Regions from separate parts of the Exiguobacterium sp. E4787 genome, predicted to be linked through region 1. Evidence: riboswitches for the same ligand, from Rfam matches in the RefSeq annotation. Region 1 holds a riboswitch; each other region holds the start of a gene.
The links. Region 1 has a riboswitch for S-adenosylmethionine ahead of KNP80_RS10115 (aminotransferase class I/II-fold pyridoxal phosphate-dependent enzyme). Riboswitches for the same ligand answer to the same signal wherever they lie in the genome.

Region 1 (7,476 bases):
GCCTCGTCAATCTTCGGTTCCGGTGAGACGAGGCCGAAGCGGACGTATCCGTTCCCTTCCGAGCCGAAGAAATAGCCCGGGGTGACGGCGACACCGGCTTCATGCAGCAGTTTCCGCGAGAACGACTTGGCATCACCCTCAGGCACTTTCGCCCAGACGAAGAACGAGCCTTCCGGCGGTTCGACGGCCCAGCCGGCCCGGTTCAACCCGTCGATCAGGCGATCACGCCGTGCCTCGTACAGTCGTGCCAAGTCATCGCGAATAGTACGGGGCGCCTCGAGTGCGGCGACGGCCGCCGCCTGGATGGCCGAGAACACGCTGACGTGGACGTGGTCCTGATACGTGTTGATCGCCTCGATGATGTCCGCGTTCCCGACGGCGAAGGCGACGCGCCAACCGGACATGTTGAACGCTTTCGACATCGTATATACCTCGATGCCCACTTCTTTCGCCCCTTCCGCCTGCAGGAAACTCGGCGGGACATGTCCATCGAATCCGATGCTGCCGTATGCGAAATCGTGGACGACCATCAAGTCCCGCTCCCGGGCGAAACGGACGGTATCGTCAAAGAAAGCGGGTGAGGCGACGGCTCCGGTCGGATTGCTCGGGTAGTTTAAATACATGAGTCTTGCCTCTTGCGTATCGAGCGTCTCATAGTCCGGCAAGAAGCCGTTCTCTTCCCGGAGGACGAGGTCACGGACGACGGCACCGGCGAGGCGTGCCCCCGAGATGTAATCAGGATAGCCGGGATTCGGTAGCAAAATCCCGTCGCCAGGTTCGAGTACGCATTGCGGCAACGTGATGAGACCTGATTTTGAGCCGATGAGAATCGCTACTTCTGTCTCGGGATCAAGTTCGACTCCATACTCATTCAAATAGAACGTCGCCACTGCTTGCTTCAGGCGGGCCTGACCGCGGAACGGACCGTATTGATGGGTCGAGGCGTCGAGGAGCGCCGTCTGAAGCGCGTCACAGATCGGCTCAGGCGTCGGCAGGTCAGGCGTCCCTTGTCCGAGTCGGATGATGTCGCGGCCGGCTTGTTCGAGTTCGGCCACCTCGTTCGCGAGTCCGACGAAATGTTGAGGTGGTAACGTTTTAAGTAGATGTGAGCGTCTGTCAGTCATGAATAGTCCTCCTATGCAAAAAACACCCCTTTCCGAGGAAAGGGGTGTCGAGATACGGACGTATTCAAACAACCACCTTTCCATCTCTCAAGGTCACCTTGCTGGAATTAGCACAGTATTGAAACAATCTGTTGCTGAAGCTTCATCGGGCCAGTCCCTCCGCTTCTCTTGATAGAAAGTGTTTTATATGCGATTTGTCTTTTTGTAATATGTCACTTAGTTAACCAAACGTTACCAATCTTGTCAATCCTTTTTTGAAAAAGAGCATGTCCTCTTGAATCCCGATAAAAAAACGTTCATAGTGAAAGTGAACGTTATTCTACAAAATTTAAAACATGAGGGGATGGACCATTGGAACTAAACCGTCAATTGATTTGGAAGTTGAGCGTGATCGGCCTGATCTTGCTCGTGCTCTGGAAAGTCATCAGCGAACCGGATACGATTTCGCAGATGATGCATTATACGTTCCAGTTGCTGACGCCGATTATTATGGGAATCGCCATCGCGCTGCTCCTGAATACCGTCCTGTCCTATATAGAAGAACGGTTTCAACTAAAACGATATCAAGGCTTGCTGATCGTCTATATCATTTTTATCGGGATTCTCGTCATCTCTGCGGTGACACTGTTCCCACGCATTTATTCGAGCCTCGCCTCGCTCATCGAGGAACTCCCGTCCTACATCCGTCAGATTGACGGGTATCTCTCACAGTTGAACACGTATTTGAAAGAGTATAACGCGACAGTCGCCCAGGCCATCGATTTCAGCCGGTTCGAGGAGCGCTACTCGGGCTGGGTCGAGACGGCCGTCTTGTCGTCGGTCAGCTACGTGTCGAGCTTCACGATGACGCTCATTAACTTCTTGATTGGGATCGTCATCTCGATTTATCTTTTAAAAGACAAAGAGATTTTTGCCCGCATGTTCAAGCGGCTGTTGTATGCGATGTTCCCGGTCGCGTCAGCCAAGACGACGATCGACATCTTCCAAGAGATGGATTATATCTTCAAACGCTATATCATCGGGAAGTCGCTCGACTGCCTCATCATCGGGGTGCTGGCCGTCGCCGGTCTGTTGATTATCGGTGCGCCATACGCGCTTCTGCTCGGCGTCATCGTCGGTGTCTTGAACTTCATCCCGTACGTCGGGCCGCTGCTCGGGATTATCCCGGCGTTCATCATCACTTACTTCTATGACCCGTTCACGGCGCTCATCGTCCTCTTGTTCATCTTCTTGTTGCAACAATTCGACGGACTCTGGCTCGGGCCAAAGATTCTCGGCGACAGCGTCGGCATCACGCCGTTCTGGGTCATCACGTCGATCATCATCGGCGGCAGCCTGTTCGGCCTCGTCGGAATGTTCATCAGCGTGCCGGTCACGGCGATGATTCAAGTCGTGTTCTCGCGCTTGATCGACTACCGGCTCAGTCGCAAGAACTTGAATGAATTGTTATGACACATTGACGATTTAGGTTGACACATTTCACAGAAATATCATAATCTTGAAGAGAAGACAGTCCAATGCAGAAAGGAGAGGTACCGATGTCAGTCATTCAACGCTCGCACGTCCAAGTCCATATTGACCGGCAGGCGCCTCTCCGTGATTTGAATCCGTGACGTTCCCCTGCCTTCCGAGGCATGTCTAAGATCGTAGGGACGCGTATGCCTTTGTGCATGTTGCGTCCCTTTTTTCATTCCAATAATTAAAGCAGGTGAACCTAATGATTCAATCACTCAAACGACTCGACCGCAATATTTGGATCCGTTTCCTCGGGGAGACGATCACCGGCGTCATGATGTTCATGATCGCGCCGTTCCTCGTCCTCTATTACAGTGACAAGCTCGACAGTTATATCCAGGTCGGTGTCATCATGGCGACCGGTCCAATCATGGCCCTCATCGGTTCGGTCGTCGGCGGACGGCTCGCGGATTTGTATGGCCGCAAACCGATCATGATGATCGCCATCCTCGGCGATGCGCTCGCGCTCGTAGGTTTCGCGTTCGCCGAGACGTTTTGGCCGCTCCTCCTTTTGAACGCCATGCTCGGCTTGACGAACTCGTTGTTCCATCCGGCCGCGAGCGCGATGGTGGCGGACGTGACCGAACCTGAACAGATGAACGAGGCGTTCGGCCTGTTGCGGATGGGCCATAACATCGGGGCTGCGCTCGGTCCGCTCCTCGGCAGTGCCGTCCTGTTCATCGACCGGCAGTATATCTTCTTCTCGGCGTCATTCGTCTTTATCCTTTATGCGCTCGTCCTCGGCCGCTTCATCCGGGAGTCGCTCCCGGAGACAACTGAGGCCGACACGCCGTCGAACCGAGACGTGCTACGGGTGTTCTATAACGACAAGGTCTTCCTCGTCTTCATCTTCGCCGGTGTGTTCATCTCGATGGGCTTCTCGCTCATCGAGAGCATGCTGCCGCTGTTCTTGCGTGAGTCGATGCCGTCGTTCACTGACCGTGAGAACCCGTTCGCCTATATGCTCGCCTTGAACGGTATCATGGTCGTGTTGTTCCAGTTCCCGATTGCCTCGAAACTCGGGCGCAAGCCGTTCGGCAACGTCATGCTCGCCGGGGCGACCATCTTCGGGGTCGGCATGATCCTGATTGCGGTCATGCCGCGTCTCCTCTACTCCCTCGGGACACCGTACCTCGTCCTCGTCAGCGTCTTGCTCGCGGTATACGCGTTCTATACGCTCGGTGAGATGATCATGTCCCCGGTCCAACAGACGTTCATCGCCTTGATCGCTCCGGAGAATATGCGTGGGGCCTATAACGGGGCCGCCAGTATCCAATGGTTGATCGGCGGGGTGACGGCTCCAATCATGGCGAGCCTATTCTTCGATCAGCGGGCCGGTCATATCGCCTTAATCCTCGTCGGGGCGGCCAGCTGTGTGTCAGGCCTCATCTACTGGCAGCTCGGACGTCGCGTCAGTGCGGCCGAAGCGAAACAAAAGACGGCTTGACCTATATAAATCACACTGAACCTAGTCGTTTAGTGTGATTTTTTAATTCGTTGCAAATTCGTTAAATTTTGAATATTTGCTTCTATTATTCTTTACAAACATAATGATTCTTTTTATGATAATACGGTTAAGGAGGGATCTTTCATGGAAAGGATCGATAAACAGAAAATTGTGGACAGCGTGCCACAAAAAGGTTTTTTCGGACAGCCTAAAGGGTTGTTCACGCTATTCTTCACTGAGTTTTGGGAACGGTTCTCGTATTACGGGATGCGTGCCATCCTCGTCTTCTACATGTATTACGAGGTATCAGATGGCGGTCTCGGTCTCGACCAGAACGTCGCCTTGTCCATCATGTCGGTGTATGGCGCACTCGTCTACATGTCGGGGGTCATCGGGGGATGGCTCGCTGACCGTGTGTTCGGGACGTCCCGGTCCGTCTTCTTCGGCGGTGTGTTCATCATGCTCGGTCATATCGTACTGTCGATTCCTGGTAGCCTGACGTTCTTGTTCATCTCGATGGCGTTGATCGTCATCGGGACCGGTCTCTTAAAACCGAACGTCTCGAGTATCGTCGGTGACCTGTACAATGAGACGGACCGTCGTCGTGACGCCGGGTTCAGTATCTTCTATATGGGGATCAACCTCGGTGCCTTCATCTCGCCTTTGATCGTCGGTGGGGTTCAAAAGAGTTATGGCTTCCATTGGGGCTTCGCCCTCGCCGCGGTCGGGATGTTCATCGGTCTCGTCGTCTTCATGGTCACGAAGAAAAAGAATCTCGGTCTCGCCGGTTCATACGTACCGAACCCGTTGACGCCGTCTGAAAAGAAAAACGCGATCAAGTATACGACGATCGCAGTCGTCCTCATCGGTGGTCTGTTGGCTGTCTTGATTCCACAAGGATTGTTCACGATTAACACGTTCATCGGTCTCGTCGGTGTGTTCGGGATCGCGATTCCGACGATTTATTTCATCGTCATGTATCGTAGCCCGAAAACGACGGAAGTCGAGCGGTCACGGATTATCGCCTATATCCCGCTCTTCATCGCCTCGGTCATGTTCTGGGCGATTCAAGAGCAAGGCGCGACGATTTTGGCCAGCTATGCCGATAAGCGGACCGACCTTGAATTTTTAGGGTTCACGCTGTCACCTGCCTGGTTCCAGTCGCTCAACCCGTTATTCATCATCATGCTCGCTCCGGTGTTCGCATGGCTTTGGGTCCGACTCGGTGACCGTGAGCCGAGCATCCCGACGAAGTTTGCCTTCGGGATTTTGTTCGCAGGGTTAAGTTTCTTGGTGATCTTGCTCCCGGCCTACTTCGGTGGCCCCGACACGCTCGTCAACCCGCTCTGGCTCGTCCTCAGTTACTTCATCGTCGTGCTCGGTGAGCTCAGCCTGTCGCCGGTCGGTCTGTCGGCGACGACGAAACTCGCCCCGGCCGCCTTCTCGGCCCAGACGATGTCACTCTGGTTCTTGTCGAACGCGGCGGCACAAGGGATTAACGCCCAGCTCGTTCGTTTCTATTCACCAGAGAACGAGATGCTCTACTTCGGGATTATCGGTGGAGCAGCGATTGTACTCAGTATGATTTTGTTCGCTCTCGCCCCGGTCATCAAAAAGTATATGCGCGGGATTCATTAAGCGTAAAAGCCCATTCCTCGGCCGAGGAATGGGCTTTTGTATACGTTGCTTATTTACGGACTTGGATGAGCGACAAGTAGCGGTCAATCAAGTCATGGTTGAAGTAATCATGGAACCGGTCCGACTTGAGCGATTGAATTGACTCATGGAACGTCGCCGGGAGTGACGAGATGCCTTGGCTCTCGATTTGCTTCGCCGAGTACTCGAACAAGTCGTCCTCGTTCGGTGCCGACGGCTCGAGCTGTTGCTCGATGCCCTCGAGTCCGGCATAAATCAATGCCGCAAGCGCGAAGTACGGGTTCGCACTCGGGTCTGGGTTACGGACTTCGACGCGCGTCGCGCTTCCACGTGACGCCGGGATCCGAATCATCGAACTGCGGTTCGACGGGCTCCAACAGATGTTAACCGGTGCCTCGAAACCTGGCACGAGACGCTCATACGACTCTGGGAGCGGGTTCGTGAAGATGGCCGTCGCGCGGGCATGCTTCAGAATCCCTTCGATGAAGTGACGGGCCGTGAGCGATAGACCGTAGTCTGACTCCGGCTCTTCGAATGCGTTCACCGTCGGGTTGCCGTCCTTGTCGTTCTTCCATACCGAGATGTTGAGGTGCATCCCCGAACCGTTCACGTCACGGAGCGGTTTCGGCAAGAACGATACTTTTGCACCTTTCTCTTGGGCTGCCAATTGAACGATTTCTTTGAAGAACTGGATGTTGTCGGCCGTGTGGAGCGCGTCATCATATTTGATCCCGATTTCGTGCTGGGCCGGTGCGACTTCGTGGTGGACCGCCTCGATGTTGAACCCGACTTCGCTCAAGCGGTTGGCGATATGTTGGCGGACCTCATACCCTTTGTCTTCCGAACGTGTCGAGAAGTAACCCGCCTCATCGTAAAATTCACCATTCTCGTCGAAGATGAAGAATTCTGGCTCGGCGCCGACGAAAATCGAGTAGCCGTCACGTGCAGCCCGCTCGAGGGCATCTTTCAAGACGTTGCGCGGGTCGAACTCGTAACGTTCGCCGTCCGGTGTGCAGACGTCACAGAAGAAGGCGAGAATGCTCTCGTCCCCATCCTGCTCGTAGCGTGGACAATCTAAATCCGGTCTCAAGAATAGGTCTGAGTTTTTGATGGAAGAAAAACCGGCGATGGATGAACCGTCAAACATCGTCTTCCCTTCAAAGACTTCCGGCAACAATTTTGCAGAGAGAGTCAGTAGCTTCAAGTCTCCAAGCACGTCGGAGAAGTACATGTGGATTTGTGTGATCCCATTCTCCTGAACCGTTTTTTCAATCTCTTCTTGCTTCTTCCTGTTGCCATCCTTGTCTGTTCCGAATAGATTAGCCATGATTCTAAAAAACCTCACTTAAGTTATTTGACAGATCAACACTGTCATGACGTATCCTTGCGTACGCTTCTCCTTAAGTCATAACCGACTTTAAAAATTGTTAAACCCCTAATTTTATTCTTTAGGTTGAAAGTGGCTCATTCCGTTGCCACTTGTTATGATGGGGAGAGACTGAAAAGAGAGGAAGAACGCTGTGAATATTTTTATGACCGGTGCGACCGGATTTTTGGGAGGACGGCTCGCCCGCGAGCTGATTCATTGTGGGCATACGCTGTGCGTCCTCGCCCGTACACCTGAGAAAATGGAGGCGATGTTCTCACGGGACGAACTTCGCTCCATCACCGTCCTAGCCGGGGATTTGACGGCCCCGTTCCTTGGAGCAGACGAGCGGTTCATCACCGACCATG
Region 2 (7,476 bases), on a different contig from region 1:
CGAACTCGATTTGATCGACGAGCAGATCGACGACTTCACGGACGTCCGTCTCATCGATGGCCTGCTTGCGTTCATGGAGTGACTCGCCCGAGTTAAAATCTTTCAAGAATCGATATGCATCGACGACGGTCACCATCGCATCGATATAGACGCGGCTCGTTAAATCGATCCCGAGGGCGTCATCGGCGTATGTAAACGTTTGAGCGACCGGAATCGGTTCTGAGATGCCGGATGATTCGATGATAATCCCGTCGAGTTCACGGTCGTTCGTGATGTCCTGTACCGCTTCGAGCAGGTCCTCACGAAGCGTGCAACAAATGCAGCCGTTCGATAGCTCGACCAATTTTTCGTCCGTCCGCGAGAAACCGCCCTGCTCAATCAATCGTTCGTCGATGTTCAACTCGCTCATGTCGTTGACGATGACCGCATATTTCTTACCTGACCGATTGTTCAACAGATGATTCATCAACGTCGTCTTGCCGCTCCCTAAATAACCGGACAGCACCGTGATTGGAATTCGTTTCATATATCCCCACTCCTAAATCGTAATCATTACTTTTTAGATAATGACGGGTCACCATTGTCTTGTCAAGAAAAAAACACGCCCGTTCCCAGACGTGTTCCTTTCCCTATTCTTCCAACGCCTTGCGTTCCGCCTCGGAGCGGGGATACGTGTTCGCCTGCCACTCGGCCCGATAAATCGAATCGAGCTGCGTCAGACCGACCTCATCCTCATCCTTATCGGCATCGACACTCGGGGCCTCATCCCAGCGCGGATTCAAATACGTGTGGTCGTCTTCCCGGTTCGCATCCAATAGTTTTTGGATCCCGACCCGGGCCACTGCCGCGAGTGCCAAACCGATGCCTGCACGAACGAGCAATCGCTTCACCATTTCTTTACCTCCTTATCGTCCAAACCGATAGAGCGGCATCCCTTTCACGTCTGTATCGATTTTAAAGACCGACCCTGCGTCCGGATGGGCTTTGAGCGCCTCGTCATCCATCCCTTCACGAGCCGTCGTGATGGCGAGTTGGTTCAAGTTGTCGCCGACAAAACAGCACGACGTGACGTTCGGGGCCGGCACGAGCACCTCGAGCACTTTTTCACCCGTCTCCGGGTTCCAGCGCGAGACGCGGCCGCCGGCAAAGTGCGCAATCCATAAGAACCCTTCCTCATCGGACGTCATGCCGTCCGGGAATCCTTCTTCGACTGTGAAATCGATGATGGCCTCCCCTTCGCCGAGCGTACCCGTCTTCAAGTCAAAGGCGTATTTACGGACCGTCTCGGTCGGTGTATCGATATGATAGAACGTCGAATGGTCGGGTGACCATGTCAGTCCGTTCGATAATGTCAACTCGCTCAACATGACCTCGGTCGTGCCGTCGCGATTCAGACGGTATAGCGTCGCTTGTTCCGCCTCGTCTTCAAGATGGAGCGTGCCGGCGAAGATGCGTCCGTACGGGTCGGCTTTGCCGTCATTGAAGCGGAGCTTTCCTTCTGGGTCGTCGAGTTCGACGATTTTATCGAGCTCTTTTGACGTCTCGTCCCACTCATAAATCCCGTCTTTCAAGCCGACGACGACGCCGTCCGTCACTTTCGGGACCGCGAACCCGATCTGTTGTCCCATATCGAACGACGACAGTTCATCTTCTTTCTCATCGTACCACCAGAGTGTATGTCCCTCGATATCGACCCAATAGAAGCGTTTCAGTTCCGCATCCCAACACGGCCCTTCCCCAAGCGTATTTCGAACTCGAATCCATAACGCAGCGTTTACTGTCTCCATTGAATTGCCTCCACTCTCTACATTGATTTCAAGTGACTATTCCCTGAGGGGGCAATCTCTATTCAACATTTCCCAAAATAGCAACCGCTCGGAAGAAAAATATTGAACCGGGCCGGCATCCTTCTAGGGCAGAAGACAAAAAAACTCCTTGAATCATGAGATTCAAGGAGTCTCTGTCATTTTGCGCCTTCGACATTCATATGCTTGCTGCGCAACTGGCCACAGGCCGCATCGATATCGGTCCCGTGCTCGAGGCGGACCCCGGTATTGATGCCCCGTTTCTTCAAGACGTCATAAAACGCCATGATGTCCTCGGACGTGCTCCGCTCATACTGGATATGCTCGTTGACCGGGTTGTACGGAATCAAGTTGACGTATGACTTGTCTTTAATATCGTCAATCAAGTCGGCAAGTTCCTCGGCGTGCTCAGGCAAATCGTTCACTTTCGATAAGAGAATATATTCGAACGTGATCCGCTTGTTCGTCGTTTCGACGTAATAACGGATGGCCGGCATGAGCTTGTCGAGCGGGAACGCCCGGTTGATTTTCATGATTTGCGTCCGAAGCGCGTCGTTCGGCGCGTGGAGCGACAGCGCCAAATTAATGCGCAAATCGAGGTCCGCGAACTTGTAAATCTTGTCGGCGAGTCCGCTCGTCGACACGTTGATTTTACGCGGTGCGATCGCGAGGCCGCGCTCGTCCTTGACGACACGGAGGAAGTCGACCAAGTTGTCGAAGTTATCGAACGGTTCCCCGATTCCCATGACAACGATATGGCTGACGCGAGCACCTTCCCCGACCTCGTCCAAGTAGTGTTGCACGGTCATGATTTGTTCGACGACTTCACCGGCCGTCAAATCGCGTGTCTTCTTCAACAGACCACTCGCACAGAAGCTACAGCCGATATTGCAGCCGACCTGTGTCGTCACACAGACCGAACGTCCGTATTTGTGACGCATGAGCACCGTCTCGATATAGTGCCCGTCGTGTAATTTAAGTAAAAATTTGACCGTCCCGTCGCCCGCTTCTTGTTTGACGAACAGGTCTTGCGTCGAGATGACGTATTCGGCGGCGAGCGCCTCACGCACTTCAGCGCGAACCGAGATGTCCTCGATGTGCTTGACTCGGTCGATATAGAGTGAGTCCCAGATTTGTCTCGCGTGGAAGGCACTGTATCCCCAAGAGACGCACGCTTCCGACAGCTGATCGAATGTCAGCCCGTATATAGATGGTTTCATTGCTATCTGTCCTTTCTTCAATCCGCATACGTACCATTGTAGCGGACGTGGACGACCGGTGCAACGTTCTTATAACGGTGGGACGGGACGTGTCACATGACGCTCGAACGCGTAGGCGAGACGAATCAAGTCGCATTCGGCATAGCTCGTCCCGGTGAACGATAGACCGAACGGGGCCCCGCTCGCCTTCAAGCGATACGGGATCGTGACGGTCGGATGGCCGGCTTTCGCCGCCATGTCATAATTGTGGTCATGCGGCAAGACGAGGGCATGAAGTTCCTGCTCGGCCAACAATCGGTCGATGCCGTCCGTCTTGGCGAGATAAACGTCGTCGAGGCGGCGCGTCAAATAGGCGTCCTCAATCAAGCGGCCCGATTGTTCATCCGCTTTCTCGAACGTCTTCTGTCCATGCGGAATCGTCTCGGGATGACTGTTGTTACAGTTAATCAAATCCGACAACGTCTCATACGGGAGCGTCGTCGAGGCGAGATACGCCTCGATTCCGAGCTTGAACTCATGGTACAGGATATCCCCTTGGTCGAGCCCTGCTTTCGACGGCAGTTCGACGGTGACGACCTCGATGCCGCTCTGTTTCAGCAATGCGATCGCTTCGTCGTAGAGCACCTGCTCTTCTTCAGACAGATCGGTCTTGACGACGCCGACACGCATACCGACTGCTTGCCGCTCATCAAGACAAGTCCGGTAAGGCGGACCGGCCGGAAGATGCGTCGTCGCTGGGTCAGCGGGATCTTCCCCGACCATCGCCTCAAGGGCGAGCACCGCATCCCGTAGTGTCCGTGCCATTGGGCCGGCCGTGTCCTGCGACCGGGAGATCGGGATGATGCCGCTGCGGCTAATCAAACCGACGGTCGGTTTGATGCCAACGATTCCATTATGGACGCTCGGGTGGATAATCGAGCCACTCGTCTCGCTGCCGACGGCAAGCAACGTCAAGTTGGCAGCGACCGCCGACGCCGAACCTGAACTCGACCCTCCGACATCGAGCTTGTCCCCATATGGATTGAGCGTCTGGCCACCAACCCCACTCCAGCCGTTCGGCATGCCCTCAGTCAAAAAGTTGGCCCATTCGGATAAGTTCGCTTTTCCGAGGATGATGGCCCCATTCGCGCGCAGGCTTTGAACGAGATGGGCGTCCCGGCCGGCGAAGTGATGCGCGAGGGCGACGGCCCCGGCCGTCGTCTTCATCAATCCCGCCGTCTCGACATTGTCTTTAATCAACACCGGGATGCCGAGCAACGGCAAGCGGTCACCTCGTCGAAACGCCCGGTCGGCCGCCTCGGCCTCGAACAAGGCGTCCGGGTTCACTTGAATGACCGCTCTCAGCTTGTCGTTCAACTGGGCGATCCGTGTCAAATAGTAGGCCGTCACGTCACGCGCCGTGAACGTTCCTTCTTTATATCCGCGCTGGGCGGTCTCGATATCGAGTTCGAAACATGTGTTTGGTTCAGTCATATAGATTCCTCCTTTGGTCACTCGATGGTATTCGCTATCTCCAGATGATTTCCTGTTTTCGTTCGCCAACGAATATGTAACTTGGTACACTGAAAGAAAAGGGAGGTTACTATGAATCGTTCGTACGTACTCGTCTTATTGTCCGTCTTTGCCTTGTTCTTCTTACAGCTATATGCCGGGGACGCTCCGTATACGCTACCGCTCTCCATCGTCCTCGTCATCTTGATTCTCGGCGCCACCTTGTTCCAACTTCGACGCAAACCAAACCGTTGACGCCGCTTCAAATCTGATGGTATGATGCTCTCACCAACTACATATCGATATCTTGAGTGAACGAGAGACCTGGCTCTATGACTTCACAGCAACCTGCTTCGGCAAGGTGCTACTTCCAGCAAGGCATGTGCCTTGGCCGATATGACAGAGCGCTCATGTCGATGACATGAGCGCTTTTTTTGGGAAAATTGATCGAGGGGGACTTACTAATGGAAAAAGCAACATTCGCAGGCGGCTGTTTTTGGTGCATGGTGACGCCGTTCGAGGAGCAACCTGGCATCGAGTCAATCGTATCCGGTTATACGGGAGGTCACGTCGATGACCCGACGTATGAACAAGTGAAAACAGGGACGACGGGACATTATGAGGTCGTCGAGATCACGTTCGACCCGACGCTGTTCGTTTATGAGCGCCTGCTCGAACTATATTGGATTCAGACCGATCCGACCGATGACGGCGGCCAGTTCCAAGACCGCGGCAGCCAATATGCGCCGGCCATCTTCTATCATACTGAAGAACAACGCGTGAAAGCAGAGCAGAGTCGCGACGCGCTCGCGGCGAGCGGACGATTCAAACAGCCAATCGTCACGAAGATTCTACCGGCCGACACGTTCTATCCGGCCGAGGAATACCATCAAGACTTCCATAAAAAAAATCCGGCCCACTATAAAGAGGACCGGAAGAAATCTGGGCGCGACGCATTCATCGAGCAAGCCTGGTAAACAAAAGACGGGTCGTCTGACCCGTCTTTTTAGCTTTTCGCAATCCCGAGCATGAATCCGGCCACGACGATGAGCCCGATTCCCATAAAGACGAAGACCCGTTCTTTCGTCGTCTTCTCTTCTTTCAATAGATAAATCCCACCGAGCGTCGCCACGACGACGTTCAATTGCGACAAGGCGAACGACGTCGCGATGCCGACCTCACCGCTCGACACGAACAGCCCGAAGTTCCCAATCCCCCAGGCGAGACCGGCCAAGATGTTTTTGAACGTCTTCGGGTCGAACTTCTTGACATCTTTCTCGCGCAAGCTGAACAAGAGCGCTGCGATGAACATCCCGACCGATTGCGGCAAGATGGCCGTGATGCCGTCGACCTCGAAATAGTTCGTCAAGACGGCATACGTCACATAACCGATACTCGACACGAGCAGGACGAGCAAGCCTTTCTTCAAGGCCCCGCTACTGTCGCCGTCTTTGTTCTGCTGATATGACGTCAGTGCCGCCCCGATGATAATCAACACGAGCGCAGAAAAACCGAGCCATAACTCGGTCGACGTCTGCCAATCACCGAGCACGATGACGCCGAACAAGGACGTCCCGACGAGTTGCATACCGGTGCTGATCGGCATCGCTTTCGATACACTTAAAATTTGGAACGATTGGAACTGTAAATATTGCCCGAGTGCCCAGAACACACCGGAGATGAAGCCGGTCACGATTGCTAGCGTCGTGAACTCCGGATTGAATACGAGTGCGATGATGACCGCCATCACCATCGCTCCAATCGTCGTCCCGATTAACTGTTGAATCGGCTTACCACCGACTTTCGACACGATGAGCGGGATACTCCCCCACATCAAGGCAGGTAAGAGTGCGAGTAAAATCATTTCCATAGATAACACCTGCTTTCGTAGAATAACATTACCAATGATTTTCCCACGTTTACGCACGATTAAACTTTGTTCGAAAAAATTTAAAAATATCCATTGCCAAATGTTTTACTAGGATGATATAATAATTTTCGAACGGGGCATTAGCTCAGCTGGGAGAGCGCCACGCTGGCAGCGTGGAGGTCAGCGGTTCGAGCCCGCTATGCTCCATTATGGAAGTCACCACTCATTTGAGGGGTGACTTTTTTTTGCGTCTCCGCCCGGTTTAAGTCACCTGGTAGCGGGTAATGATTGTAAGACATCATTATTCTAAGGGGGACTTACTATGGATCGTGCCTCTGTCGAAGAGACCATTTTAGCCGTCATCGACTGTATGCGGGCAAGCAATCACTGTTTCTCAAAATGTTTACAAGAAGAGGATTTATTGATGGTCGCCGAGTGTATCCGGCTGACGAAAGAATGTTCGGAAGTGTGTGCGCTCGCCTTGAACGCGCTCGAGACCGATTCGGCTTTCACCAAACCGATTGCTGCACTCTGCGCCCAGGTGTGCGACACGTGCGCCGTCGAATGTGGCCGCCACTTGCATGACCATTGCCAACGTTGTTCCGAAGCGTGTCTCCGCTGCGCAGAGGCGTGTCGCAACCTCGTGGCCGCATAATCGCTTTTTAGTCTAACGATATGTTAGACTTTTTTTATACTTGTTTTATGAGAAAGGGACCGATTATGTCATATTCAATTCTTGCCATCGACGTCGAGACGGCCAACCGCGATAGTCGCAGCATCTGCTCTGTCGGCTGGAGCCTACTCGTCGACGGTGAAATCATCGAGACGAACCAACTACTCGTCAATCCAGAAGAAGACTTTGACGCAGGCAATATCCGCGTCCACGGCATCCGGCCGAGCGACGTCTGGGACGCCCCAGCCTTACCCGAGGTGCTTGAACAGCTCTATCCGACGCTGCGGGATGTCGACCTCGTCATGGCGCACAATGCCTCATTTGATATGGGCGCTTTCAAGAAAGCAATCGCCAAATATGATTTATATACGTTTCCGACGATCGAGTACGGCTGTACCGTCAAGCTGTCGAGAAAAC
Region 3 (7,476 bases), on a different contig from region 1:
TCGGCGCGGCCATGGTCAATCAAGATGACATCGACGCCTTGCGTCGTCGCCGTGTCGACGTAGCTCGCCATCTTCGACAGATCGTTGTCGGCGTTGTACACTTTCACGTTGCCGCCGAACGATTCGACCTGTTCCGTCACCCCATTGATATACTGCGACGAGAACGTGCCAATCGACATCTGCATGATGAGGGCGACATCGATATCTTTCGGCAACGTCCCGTTCGATACCGAGACGGGTTTCGTCTCTGCCGTCTTCTCGGCCGGCTTCGATGGGGCCGCTTGCTCGTTCGTGCAACCGACGAGCGCCAAGACGAATGTGAATAACAAAATCAATAGTTTTTTAGACATGAATCGTTCCCCCTACATGATGTGTGATGGCGGCCTCTGTCGGTTCGAACACACCCGCCTCGGTGATGAGTCCGGTGATGAGGTCCGGTGTGGTGACGTCGAACGCCGGATTGAAGACGGTGATGCCGACGGGTGCCGTCGGTTGACCGCCGATATGTGTCACTTCTGACGGGTTCCGCTCCTCGATTTCAATCGTGTCATCCGCCGTCAAATCGAACGTCGAATGCGGCGCCGCGACGTAGAACGGAATGCCGTAATGTTTGGCAAGGACGGCGAGCTGCAACGTCCCGATTTTATTGGCGACGTGACCCGTCCGTGTGATACGGTCGGCTCCAACGATGATGGCGTCGACTCGTTTTGACTGAATCGTCCAAGCCGCCATATTGTCTGTGATGAGCGTCACGTCGATATCGGCCCGGTCGAGTTCCCAGACAGTGAGGCGTGCCCCTTGCAGGAGCGGCCGCGTCTCACAGGCGAAGACGTTGAAAGATACGCCCTGTTCTTTTCCGACGTAAAACGGCGCGAGCGCCGTGCCGTATCGCGATGTCGCGATGGCACCGGCGTTGCAAATCGTCAACACGTTCCCTCCGGCCGGCAACACCGTCAGTGCATGCTCGCCGATGGCCCGATACGTATCGACGTCCCGGTCGTACAAAGCGATGGCGCGCCGTTTGATTTCCTCGGCAATCGCCTCAAAGTCGTCCCCGACATTTAAATCAAGGAGCGATTCAATCACGTTTTGCAAATTGACCGCTGTCGGCCGGGTCGCAATCAAGCGGCGTCCGACGAGGTCGAGCCGACGCGTGAAGTCCGGGTCATCGATTAACCGGCCCGCCTCTTTGGCGAGGACGAACGCTCCGAAATAAGCGATGGCCGGGGCGCCGCGGACTTGGAGCGTCTCGATGGCATGTTCGGCCTGTTCAAGCGTCTCGATTGTCACGTAACGCTCTTCGTGCGGCAACAACGTCTGATCCAATAGGATGAGTTCGTCCGTTTGCGAATTAAAGCGGATGTTTTGGACCGTCATACGCGCACCCCCGACAAAAGCGTCACCAAGTCGTCAATCGATTCGACGCTGTGGCGTTCTTTGATGAGCGCCGTCCCGAGGGCAAGCGCGTCACGTTTTCGTTCGAGCCGCGTCGCTTCCGGCAACGTCTCGAGATCGGCGACACCGGCGAGTCCGACGGCACGGCGAATGAGTTCGCAACCGGCGTAGCCGATCGTGTCGCTGAAGATCGTCCGCAACAACTCGTCGACAAAACCGTCCGTGTTGAACGGTTCGACGGCGCGCTCAAAGTTGGCCCGGAACGTCTTCTCAAACGTCTCCCACACCGTCAAGACGTCTGTGAAACGTTCGAAGCGTTTGAACGGGTCATAGAACGTCGACAGCGTCAAATGGGCGATGATTTGGCCCAGGTCGAAGCCGAACGGTCCGTAAAATGCGAACTCTGGATCGATGATTTTCGTCTCTTGTTGGGTCGCGAAGATGCTGCCCGTATGTAGGTCACCGTGCAGAAGCGCCTCATGTTTCGTGACAAATCCGACTTTCAGTTTCGTCACCTCGACCTTCAGCGCCTGGTCTTGCCAAAGGCGTTCGACATCTTCTCGAAGCGCTGCCTCGATGTTGTTCGACTCTGCGTCTTTGAACGGGTCGGTGAAGATGAGCTTCTCGGTGATGTCACACAGTTCCGGATTGTAATAGTCACGTTCAATCCGCTTCTTCGCAATTGGTCCGGCCGCATAATCCGACGTCGCGAACAGCGTCTCTCCTAAAAATTCACCGACATGACGCGCGAGTTCCGGATAGCTCTCCCCCTTCAAATAACCGGTGCGGACAATCTCATAATCAGACAGATCTTCTAAAATCGTGTAGGCGAGCGTCCGGTCGCTGCCGAGGACGTCCGGGACGAAACGCGGCGCCACGTTCGCAAACTCACGGAGTGCCAACTGTTCAATCCATGCCCGTTCGAGCGTAAGCGGCCAGCTCTCGCCGACAACTTTGGCGTATGGGAGCGCCTGTTTGACGATTAGGCGCTGTTCGCCTTGGCGAATCCGAAACACGAGATTCAAATTACCGTCCCCGATTTCCTCACACTCGGCGATTCCGTCTTGCAAGTATCCTAGTTGACGGACGTGCTCGACGACGGTCTGTTCTGTAAATGGTTGATATGACATGATGTTTTCCCCTTCCTGTAAGTTGCCCACAAAAAAAGCCCCTTTCTCCGCGAGAAAGAGGCACAGCCAAAATGGTTGTTCCTCTCATCTGTCAGACATTCGTCTGGTGGATGTAGCACCGTGCCTAGTGGTCGGTTGCTGCGGCGTCATCGGGCCAATTCCCTCTGCCAACTCGCGATAAGAGTGGTTTATTCGATTCGGTGAACTTATGTGATGAATATTACGGACTTGACGTCACAATTGTCAACGTCATTTTCTCCGTGCACCTCCGTCTTTTTTTGTGCATATATGGAAACAACTCCCCAAAATATTTTTTTTGGAAAAAAAGGAATTGACGACGTGACGATTCTGTGCAAAAATTCAATTAAATTTCACAACTTCAAATCACATTCTTATCAAGAGCAGACGGAGGGACGAGCCCGATGATGTCGCAGCAACCGACCAGAGATGGCACGGTGCTAATTCTTGCAGCGAAAGCTGAGAGATAAGAGTTCATTTTTTATGATGACCTCTTGCCTCGGCATGGGGTCATTTTTTGTTTGCCTGGAAGGAGGAACCATATGAGTATCACTGCCACATATGAAATCAAACGAACGGACGCGGTCGCGACCGTCGCCGACAAAATCGCCCTCGAGCTGACCGTCGGTACTTGGACGGAGCTGCCTCACTTAGAGCAAGAGCAGTTACAGGCGTACCGGGGTGAGGTCGTGTCGACCACACATACGGATACGACGAGCCGCTTCACGATCCGCTACCCGTTACATAATGTCAGCCCTGACTTTTCATCCATCTTGACGACGACGTTCGGGAAACTGTCCCTCGACGATTCAATCCGGTTAATCGATTTGACGTTGCCCGAGACGCTCGCGCCTCATTTCAAAGGCGCCAAGTTCGGCGTCGAAGGGATTCGCGATTTGCTCGGTGTCCATGATCGCCCGCTCGTCATGAGCATCTTCAAAGGTGTCATCGGCCGTGACCTCGCGTTTCTCGAGCAGCAACTCCGCGATCAGTTTGCCGGAGGCATCGATATCGTCAAAGACGACGAAATTTTATACGACAACCCGCTCACCCCATCGCTCGAACGGGCCCGCATCGGAGCGGCCGTCATTCAAGCGCACTTTGAGGCGACCGGGAAGCGTGTCCTCTATGCCATCACGTTGAGCGGTCCTGTGTTCGCTCTGCGCGACCAGGCACTCCGGCTGATTGAGGCCGGTGCGACGGCGCTTCTATTCAACGTCTATACGTACGGTCTTGACGCACTGCGCGAACTTGCGAACGACCCAGACATCCGTGTGCCGATTTTGGCTCACCCGGCCTTTGCCGGCGCCTTGACCGGGTCCATCAGTCATTCGCTCTTACTCGGTAAACTCCCACGCCTCGCCGGGGCCGATTTGACGCTCTTCCCGTCTCCGTACGGTTCGCTCGCGACACCACGGGACAAGGCGTTCGCGATTCGTGACTTGAGCGCCGAACCGCATTGGTCGAAACCAATTTTACCGGTCCCGTCAGCTGGGATTCATCCGGGGCTTGTCGCCGATATCATTCGTGATTTCGGGACAGATGTCGTCATCAACGCCGGCGGTGGCATTCATGGTCACCCGGACGGTGCAGCCGCCGGGGCCCGTGCTTTCCGCCAAGCCATCGCTCACGTCCTCGGTCACACCGAAGGACAGACGGACGAACTCGATACCGCGTTAAAGGCGTGGGCGTCGCGATGACGATCCATATCCTGTGCGACTTCGACGGGACGATCACGGTGGAAGACAATATCATCGCCTTGATGAAAGCGTTCGCCCCGCCGGCTTGGGTCGAGTTGAAAGATGCGGTCCTCGAACAACGGATTTCAATCCGCTCCGGCGTCGGTCAACTGTTTCAACTATTGCCGAGCGCGGCTGCCCCGGCTTACCGTGATTATTTGTTGGAGCGGATCACGCTCCGCCAAGGGTTCCCGGCATTTTTAGAACAAGTTCGGGCCCACGGCTGGAAGTTTGACGTCGTCAGCGGCGGGATGGACTTTTTCGTCCATCCAATTTTAGCAGGCCACGTCGACCCCGAGCATATCTACTGCAACGTCGCCGACTTCTCTGCTGAGACGGTAACCGTCACGTGGTCGCACGCTTGCGACGAACAGTGCACGAACGATTGCGGCTGTTGCAAGCCGACGCTCGCTCGCCGCATCGTCAATCCCGCCGACCGCTTAATCGTCATCGGCGACTCGGTGACCGACTTCGAGGTCGCGAAGCGTGCCGACTTCGTCTACGCCCGAGGTCAACTCATCACGCTCTGCGAAGACGCAGGCATCCGTTACGCCCCGTTCGAGACGTTTGACGACATCACCCATCACTTGAAGGAGGTGGCCGTATGAGCCTTACGGCACGTTGGCTTGAACTGGCCGAGATTAAAGACGAACTCGCCGCCCGCGACTGGTTCCCCGGAACGAGTGGGAATTTGGCGATTCGCGTCTCTGACGACCCGCTCGAATTTCTCGTCACGGCGAGTGGACGCGATAAACGGAAACGAACGCCAGACGACTTTGTTCATGTCGATGCGGGCGGACGCTTAATCGGCGAACAGACAGGAAAACCATCCGCCGAGACGCTGCTACATGTCGAAGTGTTCAATCGGACGGATGCGACGTGTTCGCTCCATGTCCATACGGTCGACAATAATGTCATCTCCGAGCTCCATGCCGCCACCGGCGAAGTCGTCTTCACCGGTCAAGAAATCATCAAAGCGCTCGGCTTCTGGGACGAGGATGCGGTCGTCCGCGTACCGATTATCGAGAACCATGCGGACATTCCGACTCTTGCGGCCGCTTTCGCCCCTCACATTCACGCAAACGCCGGTGCCGTCCTCATTCGCAATCACGGCATCACCGTCTGGGGCGAGACCCCGGCCGCGGCCAAACGCTATTTAGAGGCTTACGAGTTCTTGTTCAGCTATACATTAAAACTACGCGCCCTAGGCGTCCATTCATAAGGAGGAACCAACCATGGCAACTGTCTATTTCCAACAAACCGAAGAGCGTTACGTCGATCAAACTGAAGTGAGCGCCTTTTTAGAGTCTCGCGGGATTTTATATGAGCAGTGGGACATCACAAAGCTCCCGGAAAACCTGCAAGAGAACTATCAGTTGACGGACGAGGACAAACAAGCGATCTTGTCGACGTTCCGTGACGAGATTCGTGATGTATCGGAGCGCCGCGGCTATGAGACGGCAGACGTCATCTCATTGTCAGACGCGACGCCGAACTTGGACGAATTGCTCGTCAACTTCCAAAAGGAGCACCATCATACGGATGACGAGGTCCGCTTCATCGTCAGCGGCCATGGCATCTTCGCCATCGATGACGCCGAGCGTGGCTACTTCAACATCGAGCTCAACCCCGGCGACCTCATCTCGGTGCCGGTGAACACGCGCCACTACTTCACGCTCCAAGACGACCGCAAAGTCGTCGCCGTCCGCATCTTCGTGACGACAGAGGGCTGGGTGCCGATTTACGAGAAACAAGACGTGACCGCATGAAAAATGGTCTCTCGCTCAAAGGCGAGAGACCATTTTTTTAATGTTTGGCAGCGGCTGTCGGTTTTGAAGAGAACCAACCCCATACCGCGATACCGACCATGACCGACCAGAAGAACACGGTCCACGCCGTCGAGTGGACGAAGCCGTCCGGAAGACCCATGAACGCGAACGGTGTACCGGCAATCAATTCCTTGAAGCCAGGGTGTTCAAGGACGAGCACCGTCAACTTCACACCGACCCAGCCGACGATGATGAAGGCGGCTGTCTCAAGTGTCGGACGTTGATGCAACAGCTTGACGAAAATTCGAGCAGCGAAACGCATCAAGATGACCCCGATGAGTCCACCTGTCAAGACGACGAAGAACTGACCAGAGTCGATCCCACCGATTTCACCGAGACCGAGCGGCGGCAAGCTGACCGCGAGCGCGACCGCTGCGAGAATCGAATCGACCGCGAAGGCGATATCAGCAAACTCGACTTTCGCAACCGTCAACCAGAACTCTTTCTTCGTGACCGGCTTCTCTGTGACAGCCGTCTCTTCTTTCGCCTCAGCAGCGAGATCTTGTTTCGGCTCCGTTTTACGAGCCTTATAGGTCATATACAGATGTCGTGCGCTCATTCCGATCAAGTAAAGCGCACCGAGCGCCTGGACTTGCCAGACGTTGATCAAGAATGAGATCAAGAACAAGGCGATGAAGCGGAAAACGAACGCTCCAAGTAATCCGTAAAATAGTGCCTTCTTCTGTTCTGTCCGCGGCAAGTGCTTGACCATGACCGCCAAGACGAGCGCGTTGTCTGCAGAAAGTAGCCCCTCGAGACCGACGAGTACGACGATGATCCAGGCGTACTGCAGAATTAACTGCCAATCCATTAAAAACATCCCCTTTTTTGTTGTGTTCCTTCATATTTAACAGTGATCTATTTTTTAAGTTCACAGGAACATTTTATTCCCGATTCATATCGAAATCAATCTTCTTTTCTTCAATTGCTGAAGTTTTTTTATTCACGAGCACGTTCAAAGCATGTTCAGAGAGCAAAATGGTACCCGGTTGATGTACATTTCGTGATAAAATCCTAACAAGAACGAGTGGCAGTCATTTGCCCTCTCAAAAAAGGAGAATCCGATTATGTCTACAAGCCATGTCGCTTTACCTACTAAAGCAGAACGACATAAATTATTCGGTTCGGTCCCGCCCATCAAAGGCACGAAGCCGACTGAAAAAGAACAAATGGTCGATCTACAAAATACACCTAAAAACTTCTTGTTCGCGCTCGACAGCGTCGGCATCTCAAACGTCAAACACCCTGTCAACATTGAGACGCCAGACGGCATCCAAGCGACGGTCGCCACGTTCGAGTTGACGACTTCGCTCGTCCAAGACCGTAAAGGCATCAACATGTCACGTCTCACTGAACAGCTCGACG
Region 4 (7,476 bases), on a different contig from region 1:
AGTGCCACCCCTGCGAGCGTCATCGACTCGCCTAAATATCCATTTATATAAAGTGTGTTAAATGGCCATAAAAAAGACGCCGCCGTCGTATTGAGCGCCATCGCGATGACCAAAATCCATACCGAAATCGGCATTTTGTTGTTCATACCAGTTACTCCTTTCACTCCCGTTAAACGATAAAAATTCGGCACGACGGCCGAATCAAAAATAAGTCCTCCTCCAAGCTAACGGAACACTCCATAAGTGTCAAGAAAAATTACTTATTATGAAATAACGGTGCCTCGTCTTTGTGATAGCATGAGCAAAGAAGGAGAGGATATTCATGCAACATCCGTTTGGCGAAGCCAGATATCACAAATTAAATGAAGCATATCGCCGCGAGTTCGGCCGGAAAGTGTTCAAAGTACCGCTCGACGGCGGCTTCACTTGTCCGAACCGGGACGGACTCGTCTCGAAGGGCGGGTGTACGTTCTGCTCGGATGACGGAAGTGGCGACTTCGCCGGCAACGCCTGTGATCCGATTTCGGTCCAATTCGCCGAAGTGAAGGCGCGGCTGCACCGAAAATGGAAACACGCCAGTTACATCGCCTACTTCCAAGCGTTCAGCAACACGTATGCCCCCGTCGCCCGGCTCCGGGAATTATTCGAACCCGCCCTTGAGGAGGACGGTGTCGTCGGTCTATCGATTGCGACCCGACCGGACTGTCTGCCGGACGACGTCGTCGACTATCTCGCCGAGTTGAATGAACGGACGTCACTCACGGTCGAACTCGGCCTGCAGACGATTCACGATGTGACGGCGAGGAAAATCAATCGTGGTCACGACTACAGGACGTTCTTGGAAGGACTCGACAAACTCCGGCGACGCCAGATCAGCGTCGTTGTCCATATCATCAACGGCCTGCCAGGCGAGACGACGGACATGATGCTCGACACAGCGCGAGAAGTTGCTAAAATGGACGTACAAGGAATCAAGATCCATTTGCTCCACGTCTTGAAACAGACACCGCTCGCCAGACAATACGAAAAAGGATTGCTCGAGCTCATGGACGAGGCGACTTACGTCTCGCTCGTCTGCGATCAATTGGAAGTATTGCCGCCCGAGATGGTCATCCATCGTTTGACCGGTGACGGGCCGCCTGATCTGTTGATTGGTCCGACGTGGAGCCGGCACAAGATGGCCGTCCTGAACGCCATCGATGCCGAATTAATGCGTCGTGATTCTTTCCAAGGAAAAAAGAAGGATGAGAGCCATGGGATTAATGAGAGTTTTACCGTTCGCAAAATACCTACTTCGTGAACATGTCACGCCTGGTGCCATTGCCATCGATATGACGGCCGGCAACGGGCACGATACATTGTTTTTAGCCGAACTCGTCGAGGAGACGGGACACGTTTATGCGTTCGACGTTCAAGCAGCAGCGGTCGAGGCGACACGCACTCGTATCGAGGAAGCAGCATTGACGGACCGCGTCACTGTTATCCACGACAGCCACGACACGGTCCAAAAAATTGTGGCGGACGAGACACGTCCGATCACGGCGGCCGTGTTCAATCTCGGTTATTTACCAGGGAGCGACAAGACGGTCACGACGTCTGGCAATACGACCATCGACGCCCTCGAGCAACTGCTCGACGTCATGGCCGTCGGCGGCGTCATCGTCGTCGTCATCTACCATGGCCATGAGAGCGGCAAAGTCGAGCGCGACGAGGTGCTCGCCTACGTTGAGGCGCTCGATCAAAAGCGGGCCGGTGTCCTCCGCTACGGTTTCATCAATCAAATCAATCATCCCCCGTTCATCGTGGCGATTGAAAAACGAGCATAAAAAAACAGGCGACTCATGCGAGTCGCCTGTTTTCATTCTCGAATCAATTCATAAAACGTGATGAGCGTCTCCGCGAACTTCGTATTCAATCGTTCATAGCCGAAGTGCGGGAACCCTTCAAGCCGGCGGATATACACTTGGTCGCCGCCGATTTTCCGGCAGACGTTGAGTGTCAATTTCACATCGGCGAAGCGATCGTCCGGTGCGTAGAAACAAGCGAGCGGCAGACGCGGCAAATGTTTCTTCTCTTCTTGATGCTCGACGATTTCCTCTTCGATTTCACGGTATTGACCGTACGTGATCTCCCCGAAGCGCGACGACTCTTCCCCGCCACCCATGAACGTCATCATGCCGAGCGGAAGGTCAGGACGGAAACGGTCGACCGCACTGGCCACGACTTGTTTCAGTCCGCCGATTTGGCGGGACGGATGCCAGTCGAACAGCGGTGAGATGTACGTCAGACTGCCGAGCGGCACGTCATATTCCTGGAGCAAGCGGTTCGTCAACAACGCCCCGAGACTGAACGCGATGACGTGAATCGGCAGCTTGTACTGACTCGCCTCACGTAACGTGTTCTTGATTAACAATTTATGGTCTTCTGCCGTCAAACCGACCGTCTGGCCGGTCACGACGAGGACTTCATACTCGTCCCGCAACCGTCCTAAAAACGCTTCACTCAAACGCGACGTGAACTGGAGCGGATACACGATCACGATGACCCCTTTTCGTGATTCTTCTTCATAAGCCATGCTGTCACCTCATTTTGTTATCACATATCTTTATACTAACAAAAAACATCAGCCGAGACTGATGTTTGGTTGAAAATCCGTCTAGGGTCTTAGCGCGGGTCGTACCGTAAATGAATCAGTTCCATCGGTTGATCGTACACTTCCTCTTGGATTCGATTCAGTTCGATGAACGCCTCATGACTCAAGAAAGCGATGGCTTGCTCGTTCGAGCTTTCGATGTACAGCTCGATCGGTTGGACTTTCCGTTCCCGTAGATGCGACAACAGTGCCGTCCCTAGGCCTTGACGGTGATGAGCCGGATGAAGATAGAGACGGAGTACTTCCCATGTGTCCCCGCGGTCGATGGCGTGATAGAAGCCGATGACGTCGCCTTCGGCCTCACCGACAATGAACAACTGCTCTTTCGCTTCCTCGCTTGAACTGATGGCGCGGACGATCTCTTCTTGTTGATAGGCGCGTTCCATTACTTTCGAACGAACCTCGTCTCGTTCACTGACCGTCGCGAGCGCAATGTCGCGGATGGTGGCGGCATCTTCTGGCACGGCTTCTCGAATCTTCATAACGGCATCCCCCTTTTGGCCAATCTAGTAGTAACATTCCCCATCAACAAAAAAATATCCTGCCCGTTCATTACTTTTTGATGTCGAAATGAGGGAAGACGTTATTTTCCATTTTGTGTCGGGTATAAGAGTATCAATGCCAACTTACAAAAAGGAGTGTTATCATGGAACCGAAATTGCAGCATGACCCACAAGTCGAGCAATCCAATCATCCGAACCGTCAGTTTGAACAAACGAGCACAGGAGGTCCAAAAATCACAGTCGTGACCGGGATGCTCCTCGGCGCCCTCGTCGGCGGCCTGCTCGCCTTACTTAGCACGTCGAACCGTGAGAACACGAAACAGTCGTTCTCGAGCGCGAAGTCATCGGTCGGCGGTCTCGTCGATACGGTCAAGCAAGACCCGGCCGGAACGGCGTCACAGGTCATCGGTCAAGTGAAAGCAGCGACCGAGGTCATTCAAGACGTCGCGACCGACGTGCAAAACGTCTATGAAAAAGTCGCCGGTGAAGTTGATACGGTCAAACAAGACGTGAACAAAGTCGTCGGGACGGCGCAAGAAGCGAAATCGGATTTACAATCAATCGGCGAGAAAGTCGTCGAAGCGAAAGATACGGCACTTGGCAAAGAGAACACGACAACTGAACATAAGCCGCAAACCTAAAGAAAACGACCTTTCGAGTGAAAGGTCGTTTTTCTATGCTTATGCGAAGCGTTTCGCGCCTTCTTCGAGCACTGCCGCTTTATCCGTTTGCTCCCATGGGAGTTCCACGTCTGTACGACCGAAGTGGCCGTAAGCTGCTGTCTGCTTGTAGATTGGGCGACGAAGGTCGAGCATCTTGATGATACCCGCCGGACGGAGGTCGAAGTTCTCACGAACGAGTTCGACGAGCTCAGTCTCGCTCAATTTGCCTGTGCCGAACGTATCGACCGCAATCGATACCGGGTGAGCAACACCGATTGCGTAAGCAAGTTGAACTTCTGCTTTGTCAGCGAGTCCCGCTGCGACGAGGTTTTTCGCCACGTAACGAGCTGCATATGCTGCTGAACGGTCAACTTTGGTAGGATCTTTACCTGAGAACGCGCCGCCGCCGTGACGTGCGTATCCACCGTACGTATCGACGATGATTTTGCGTCCTGTAAGGCCTGCATCCCCTTGTGGTCCACCGATTACGAAGCGGCCAGTCGGGTTGATGAAGTATTTTGTTTCCGCGTCGATGAGTTCAGCCGGGATGACTGCATCGATGACGTGCTTTTTCAAATCAGCTTGGATTTGCTCGAGCGTGATGTCTTCTGCGTGTTGTGTCGAGATGACGATTGTGTCGATGCGAACTGGGTTGTTCGCTTCGTCGTATTCGACTGTCACTTGTGTCTTACCGTCTGGGCGAAGGTAAGCGAGCGTGCCGTTTTTACGAACTTCTGCCAAACGACGTGACAATTTGTGAGCGAGTGAAATCGGGAGCGGCATGAGTTCCGGCGTCTCTTTTGTTGCGTAACCGAACATGAGACCTTGGTCACCAGCACCGATCGCATCGATTTCTTCTTCAGTCATTTGTCCTTCACGAGCTTCGAGCGCTTGGTCAACACCTTGCGCGATGTCTACCGATTGCTCATCGATCGATGTGAGGACTGCACAAGTCTCTGCATCGAAACCATATTTCGCACGTGTGTAGCCGATCTCACGAACAGTTTCACGAACAACTTTCGGGATATCCACGTAAGTTGATGTTGTGATTTCACCTGCTACGAGCACGAGACCTGTTGTGACAGACGTCTCAGCCGCAACGCGGGCGTTTGGATCTTCAGCTAAAATTGCATCCAAAATCGCATCTGAGATTTGGTCACAAATTTTATCCGGATGTCCTTCCGTGACGGACTCCGAAGTGAAAAGTCGACGGTTCAAGTTTGCCATTTCGAAAAACCTCCTATAATAAAGGGTGATGTGTGGACGGTACTCGTTCCCCTTACGCGTTGCTTTGGGACGGTAATGAAAAAAACCTCTCGCCATGTTCAAATGGGAAAGGTTGAATCGTTCTTCCTTACCCTCTTATCGTTCGAAGCTTACGCTTCGCTTCAGGATAGCACCTTTTCCGAATAACAATGAAAAATCGGACGGTTGCTGGGCTTCGTAGGGCCTTGTTCCCTCCACCGCTCAGAATAAGAGTATCCGTTACGAAGACCATCATATAAATGACACCCCGTTCTGTCAAGCGTATCGACCGAATTCGTCAAACTTTTCACAAACGGTCAAATAGTTATGTTTGTGAAATATCAAACATTTTTTTGTCCGTTTTGGTTTTTGTACTATGACCTGGTACAGAATATGTTAGAATGACAATGTAAGAAAGCGCTTACTTTAAAGGGTAAAAAATGCTTGTCTTTGATTAGTATGTCACATATAATAAAAACGTCATACTGATTAAACGCGGAAGTATGCGGATTTCATCCACATCTATTTAGGGGAAAGGTGGGATTCAGGATGGCTACAACGCTCCTGAAAATCGAAGAATTAATTAAAGGTGCCGACATGATGCGGAACTTGACGGTTCCAGAACTGGTGGAAGAAGCCATTCACAACGGTGAGGGCGTACTGACGAAAGACGGGGCTTTATCGGTCAGTACTGGGAAATTCACAGGACGGTCACCGAAAGACAAATTCGTCGTGCAAGATGAAGTCAGCAACCATTTAGTAGACTGGGGTCCGGTCAACCAACCGATCGCGGAAGAGAAGTTCACCGCGCTGCTCGACAAAGTGTTGACGCACCTCGAAACGAAAGACAAGCTTTATTATCTCGAGGCGTCTGCAGGGGCAGACGAGCACTATACGCTCCCGGTCCGTGCCATCACGGAATACGCGTGGCACAACTTGTTCGCCAAACAGTTGTTCTTGCGCGAATGGCCGACGAAAGGTGCCTTCGAGCCATTCACGGTCATCTATGCACCGAGTTATAAGGCCGACCCAGTCGTCGACGGGACGAACTCCGAAACGTTTATTCTCGTCTCATTCGCCAAGCGGACCATTCTGATCGGGGGAACAGAATACGGCGGCGAGATTAAAAAATCGATTTTCTCGGTCATGAACTTCTTGTTGCCGGAACAACATGTGTTATCGATGCACTGCTCGGCAAACGTATCGGACGCCGGCGAGACGGCCCTCTTCTTCGGTCTATCGGGAACTGGGAAGACGACACTGTCGGCCGACCCGGAACGTCATTTGATTGGGGATGACGAGCACGGTTGGTCACCCGACGGCGTCTTCAATATCGAGGGCGGTTGCTACGCGAAGACGATCAATTTGTCGCGCGAGAACGAGCCGGAAATCTACGATGCCATCCGTTTCGGCTCATTGATTGAGAACGTCGTCTTGGACGAGAACCGGGCACCGGATTATAAGAATATCTCGCTCACCGAGAACACACGGGCCGCCTATCCGATTCAATTCATCGATAACGCGATGCTTCCGTCACGGGCCGGTCATCCGAACACGATCGTCTTCTTGACGGCCGATGCATACGGGGTATTGCCTCCAATCAGCAAATTGACGAAAGAGCAGGCGATGTACCACTTCTTGTCAGGGTATACGTCAAAACTCGCCGGCACGGAGCGCGGCGTCACTGAACCACAGGCGACGTTCTCGACCTGCTTCGGGTCACCGTTCTTGCCACTCGCACCGGAGCGCTATGCGGACATGCTCGGTACGCTGATTGAGAAGCACGACGTCGACGTCTATCTCGTCAACACGGGTTGGACCGGGGGCGCGTACGGAGAAGGATCACGGATGAAGCTCGCCTATACACGGGCGATGGTGAACGCGGCGGTCAACGGCAAATTGCGTGACGTCGAGACGACGCGCCACGACATTTTCAATGTCGAGATTCCACGCCACATTGATGGCGTGCCAGGCGACGTGCTCAATCCGCGGGACACATGGAAAGACGGAGCGCGCTACGATGCCGAGGCAACGGCGCTCGCCCGGAAGTTCCAGGACAATTTCAAACGATTCACGAAAGCGAGTGAGGCGGTCGTTGCGGCCGGACCAATCATCGTATAACGAAAAATGAGACGATTGCCGATTCGGCAGTCGTCTCATTTTTTTGAGTTGGCGAGCATCCAGTCCATCGCCGCATCGGTCGTCTTCCATTTTTCCCAAAACGGGAGTTGATGGGCGAACGGGACGACCCAAAGTTCGGCCCGCTCCCCCATCCGTTCCGCGACCGCCGTCGCATGGCGCAGGCGGACTTGTTCATCATCGGTGCCGTGAATCAACAACGTCGGTGCATCCCATTCCTTGTAGAGCGGCGAGCGCTCGACATAAGCTGCACGTGCCGCTTCCGGGTCGCCCC

Region 2: another riboswitch for S-adenosylmethionine. It lies ahead of msrA (peptide-methionine (S)-S-oxide reductase MsrA); the one in region 1 lies ahead of KNP80_RS10115 (aminotransferase class I/II-fold pyridoxal phosphate-dependent enzyme).
Region 3: another riboswitch for S-adenosylmethionine. It lies ahead of KNP80_RS05135 (2,3-diketo-5-methylthiopentyl-1-phosphate enolase); the one in region 1 lies ahead of KNP80_RS10115 (aminotransferase class I/II-fold pyridoxal phosphate-dependent enzyme).
Region 4: another riboswitch for S-adenosylmethionine. It lies ahead of metK (methionine adenosyltransferase); the one in region 1 lies ahead of KNP80_RS10115 (aminotransferase class I/II-fold pyridoxal phosphate-dependent enzyme).

What each region holds. Positions count from the first base shown of each region.
Region 1 covers NZ_JACSLY010000008.1:39,620-47,095, reverse strand. Annotated here, with positions in the region: gene KNP80_RS10115 (aminotransferase class I/II-fold pyridoxal phosphate-dependent enzyme) at 1-1,124, opposite strand, end outside; SAM riboswitch class I at 1,202-1,302, opposite strand; gene KNP80_RS10110 (AI-2E family transporter) at 1,476-2,576, shown strand; gene KNP80_RS10105 (MDR family MFS transporter) at 2,842-4,086, shown strand; gene KNP80_RS10100 (peptide MFS transporter) at 4,231-5,724, shown strand; gene KNP80_RS10095 (glutamine synthetase family protein) at 5,774-7,069, opposite strand; gene KNP80_RS10090 (SDR family oxidoreductase) at 7,263-7,476, shown strand, end outside.
Region 2 covers NZ_JACSLY010000001.1:22,076-29,551, forward strand. Annotated here, with positions in the region: gene KNP80_RS00125 (GTP-binding protein) at 1-526, opposite strand, end outside; gene KNP80_RS00130 (hypothetical protein) at 630-893, opposite strand; gene KNP80_RS00135 (SMP-30/gluconolactonase/LRE family protein) at 906-1,787, opposite strand; gene rlmN (dual-specificity RNA methyltransferase RlmN) at 1,964-3,025, opposite strand; gene KNP80_RS00145 (amidase family protein) at 3,095-4,498, opposite strand; gene KNP80_RS00150 (hypothetical protein) at 4,610-4,771, shown strand; SAM riboswitch class I at 4,816-4,916, shown strand; gene msrA (peptide-methionine (S)-S-oxide reductase MsrA) at 4,981-5,493, shown strand; gene KNP80_RS00160 (GRP family sugar transporter) at 5,523-6,386, opposite strand; tRNA gene KNP80_RS00165 (tRNA-Ala) at 6,521-6,593, shown strand; gene KNP80_RS00170 (four-helix bundle copper-binding protein) at 6,709-7,041, shown strand; gene KNP80_RS00175 (3'-5' exonuclease) at 7,107-7,476, shown strand, end outside.
Region 3 covers NZ_JACSLY010000003.1:48,137-55,612, forward strand. Annotated here, with positions in the region: gene KNP80_RS05120 (sugar ABC transporter substrate-binding protein) at 1-350, opposite strand, end outside; gene mtnA (S-methyl-5-thioribose-1-phosphate isomerase) at 343-1,377, opposite strand; gene mtnK (S-methyl-5-thioribose kinase) at 1,374-2,525, opposite strand; SAM riboswitch class I at 2,607-2,709, opposite strand; SAM riboswitch class I at 2,915-3,016, shown strand; gene KNP80_RS05135 (2,3-diketo-5-methylthiopentyl-1-phosphate enolase) at 3,086-4,243, shown strand; gene KNP80_RS05140 (2-hydroxy-3-keto-5-methylthiopentenyl-1-phosphate phosphatase) at 4,240-4,890, shown strand; gene KNP80_RS05145 (methylthioribulose 1-phosphate dehydratase) at 4,887-5,504, shown strand; gene KNP80_RS05150 (1,2-dihydroxy-3-keto-5-methylthiopentene dioxygenase) at 5,518-6,051, shown strand; gene KNP80_RS05155 (TerC family protein) at 6,089-6,922, opposite strand; gene folE2 (GTP cyclohydrolase FolE2) at 7,179-7,476, shown strand, end outside.
Region 4 covers NZ_JACSLY010000001.1:394,885-402,360, forward strand. Annotated here, with positions in the region: gene KNP80_RS02035 (MDR family MFS transporter) at 1-146, opposite strand, end outside; gene mnmL (tRNA modification radical SAM protein MnmL/YtqA) at 323-1,300, shown strand; gene mnmM (tRNA 5-(aminomethyl)-2-thiouridylate-methyltransferase MnmM) at 1,254-1,826, shown strand; gene KNP80_RS02050 (alpha/beta fold hydrolase) at 1,859-2,575, opposite strand; gene KNP80_RS02055 (GNAT family N-acetyltransferase) at 2,665-3,135, opposite strand; gene KNP80_RS02060 (hypothetical protein) at 3,300-3,797, shown strand; gene metK (methionine adenosyltransferase) at 3,837-5,045, opposite strand; SAM riboswitch class I at 5,178-5,297, opposite strand; gene pckA (phosphoenolpyruvate carboxykinase (ATP)) at 5,613-7,184, shown strand; gene KNP80_RS02075 (alpha/beta hydrolase family protein) at 7,220-7,476, opposite strand, start outside.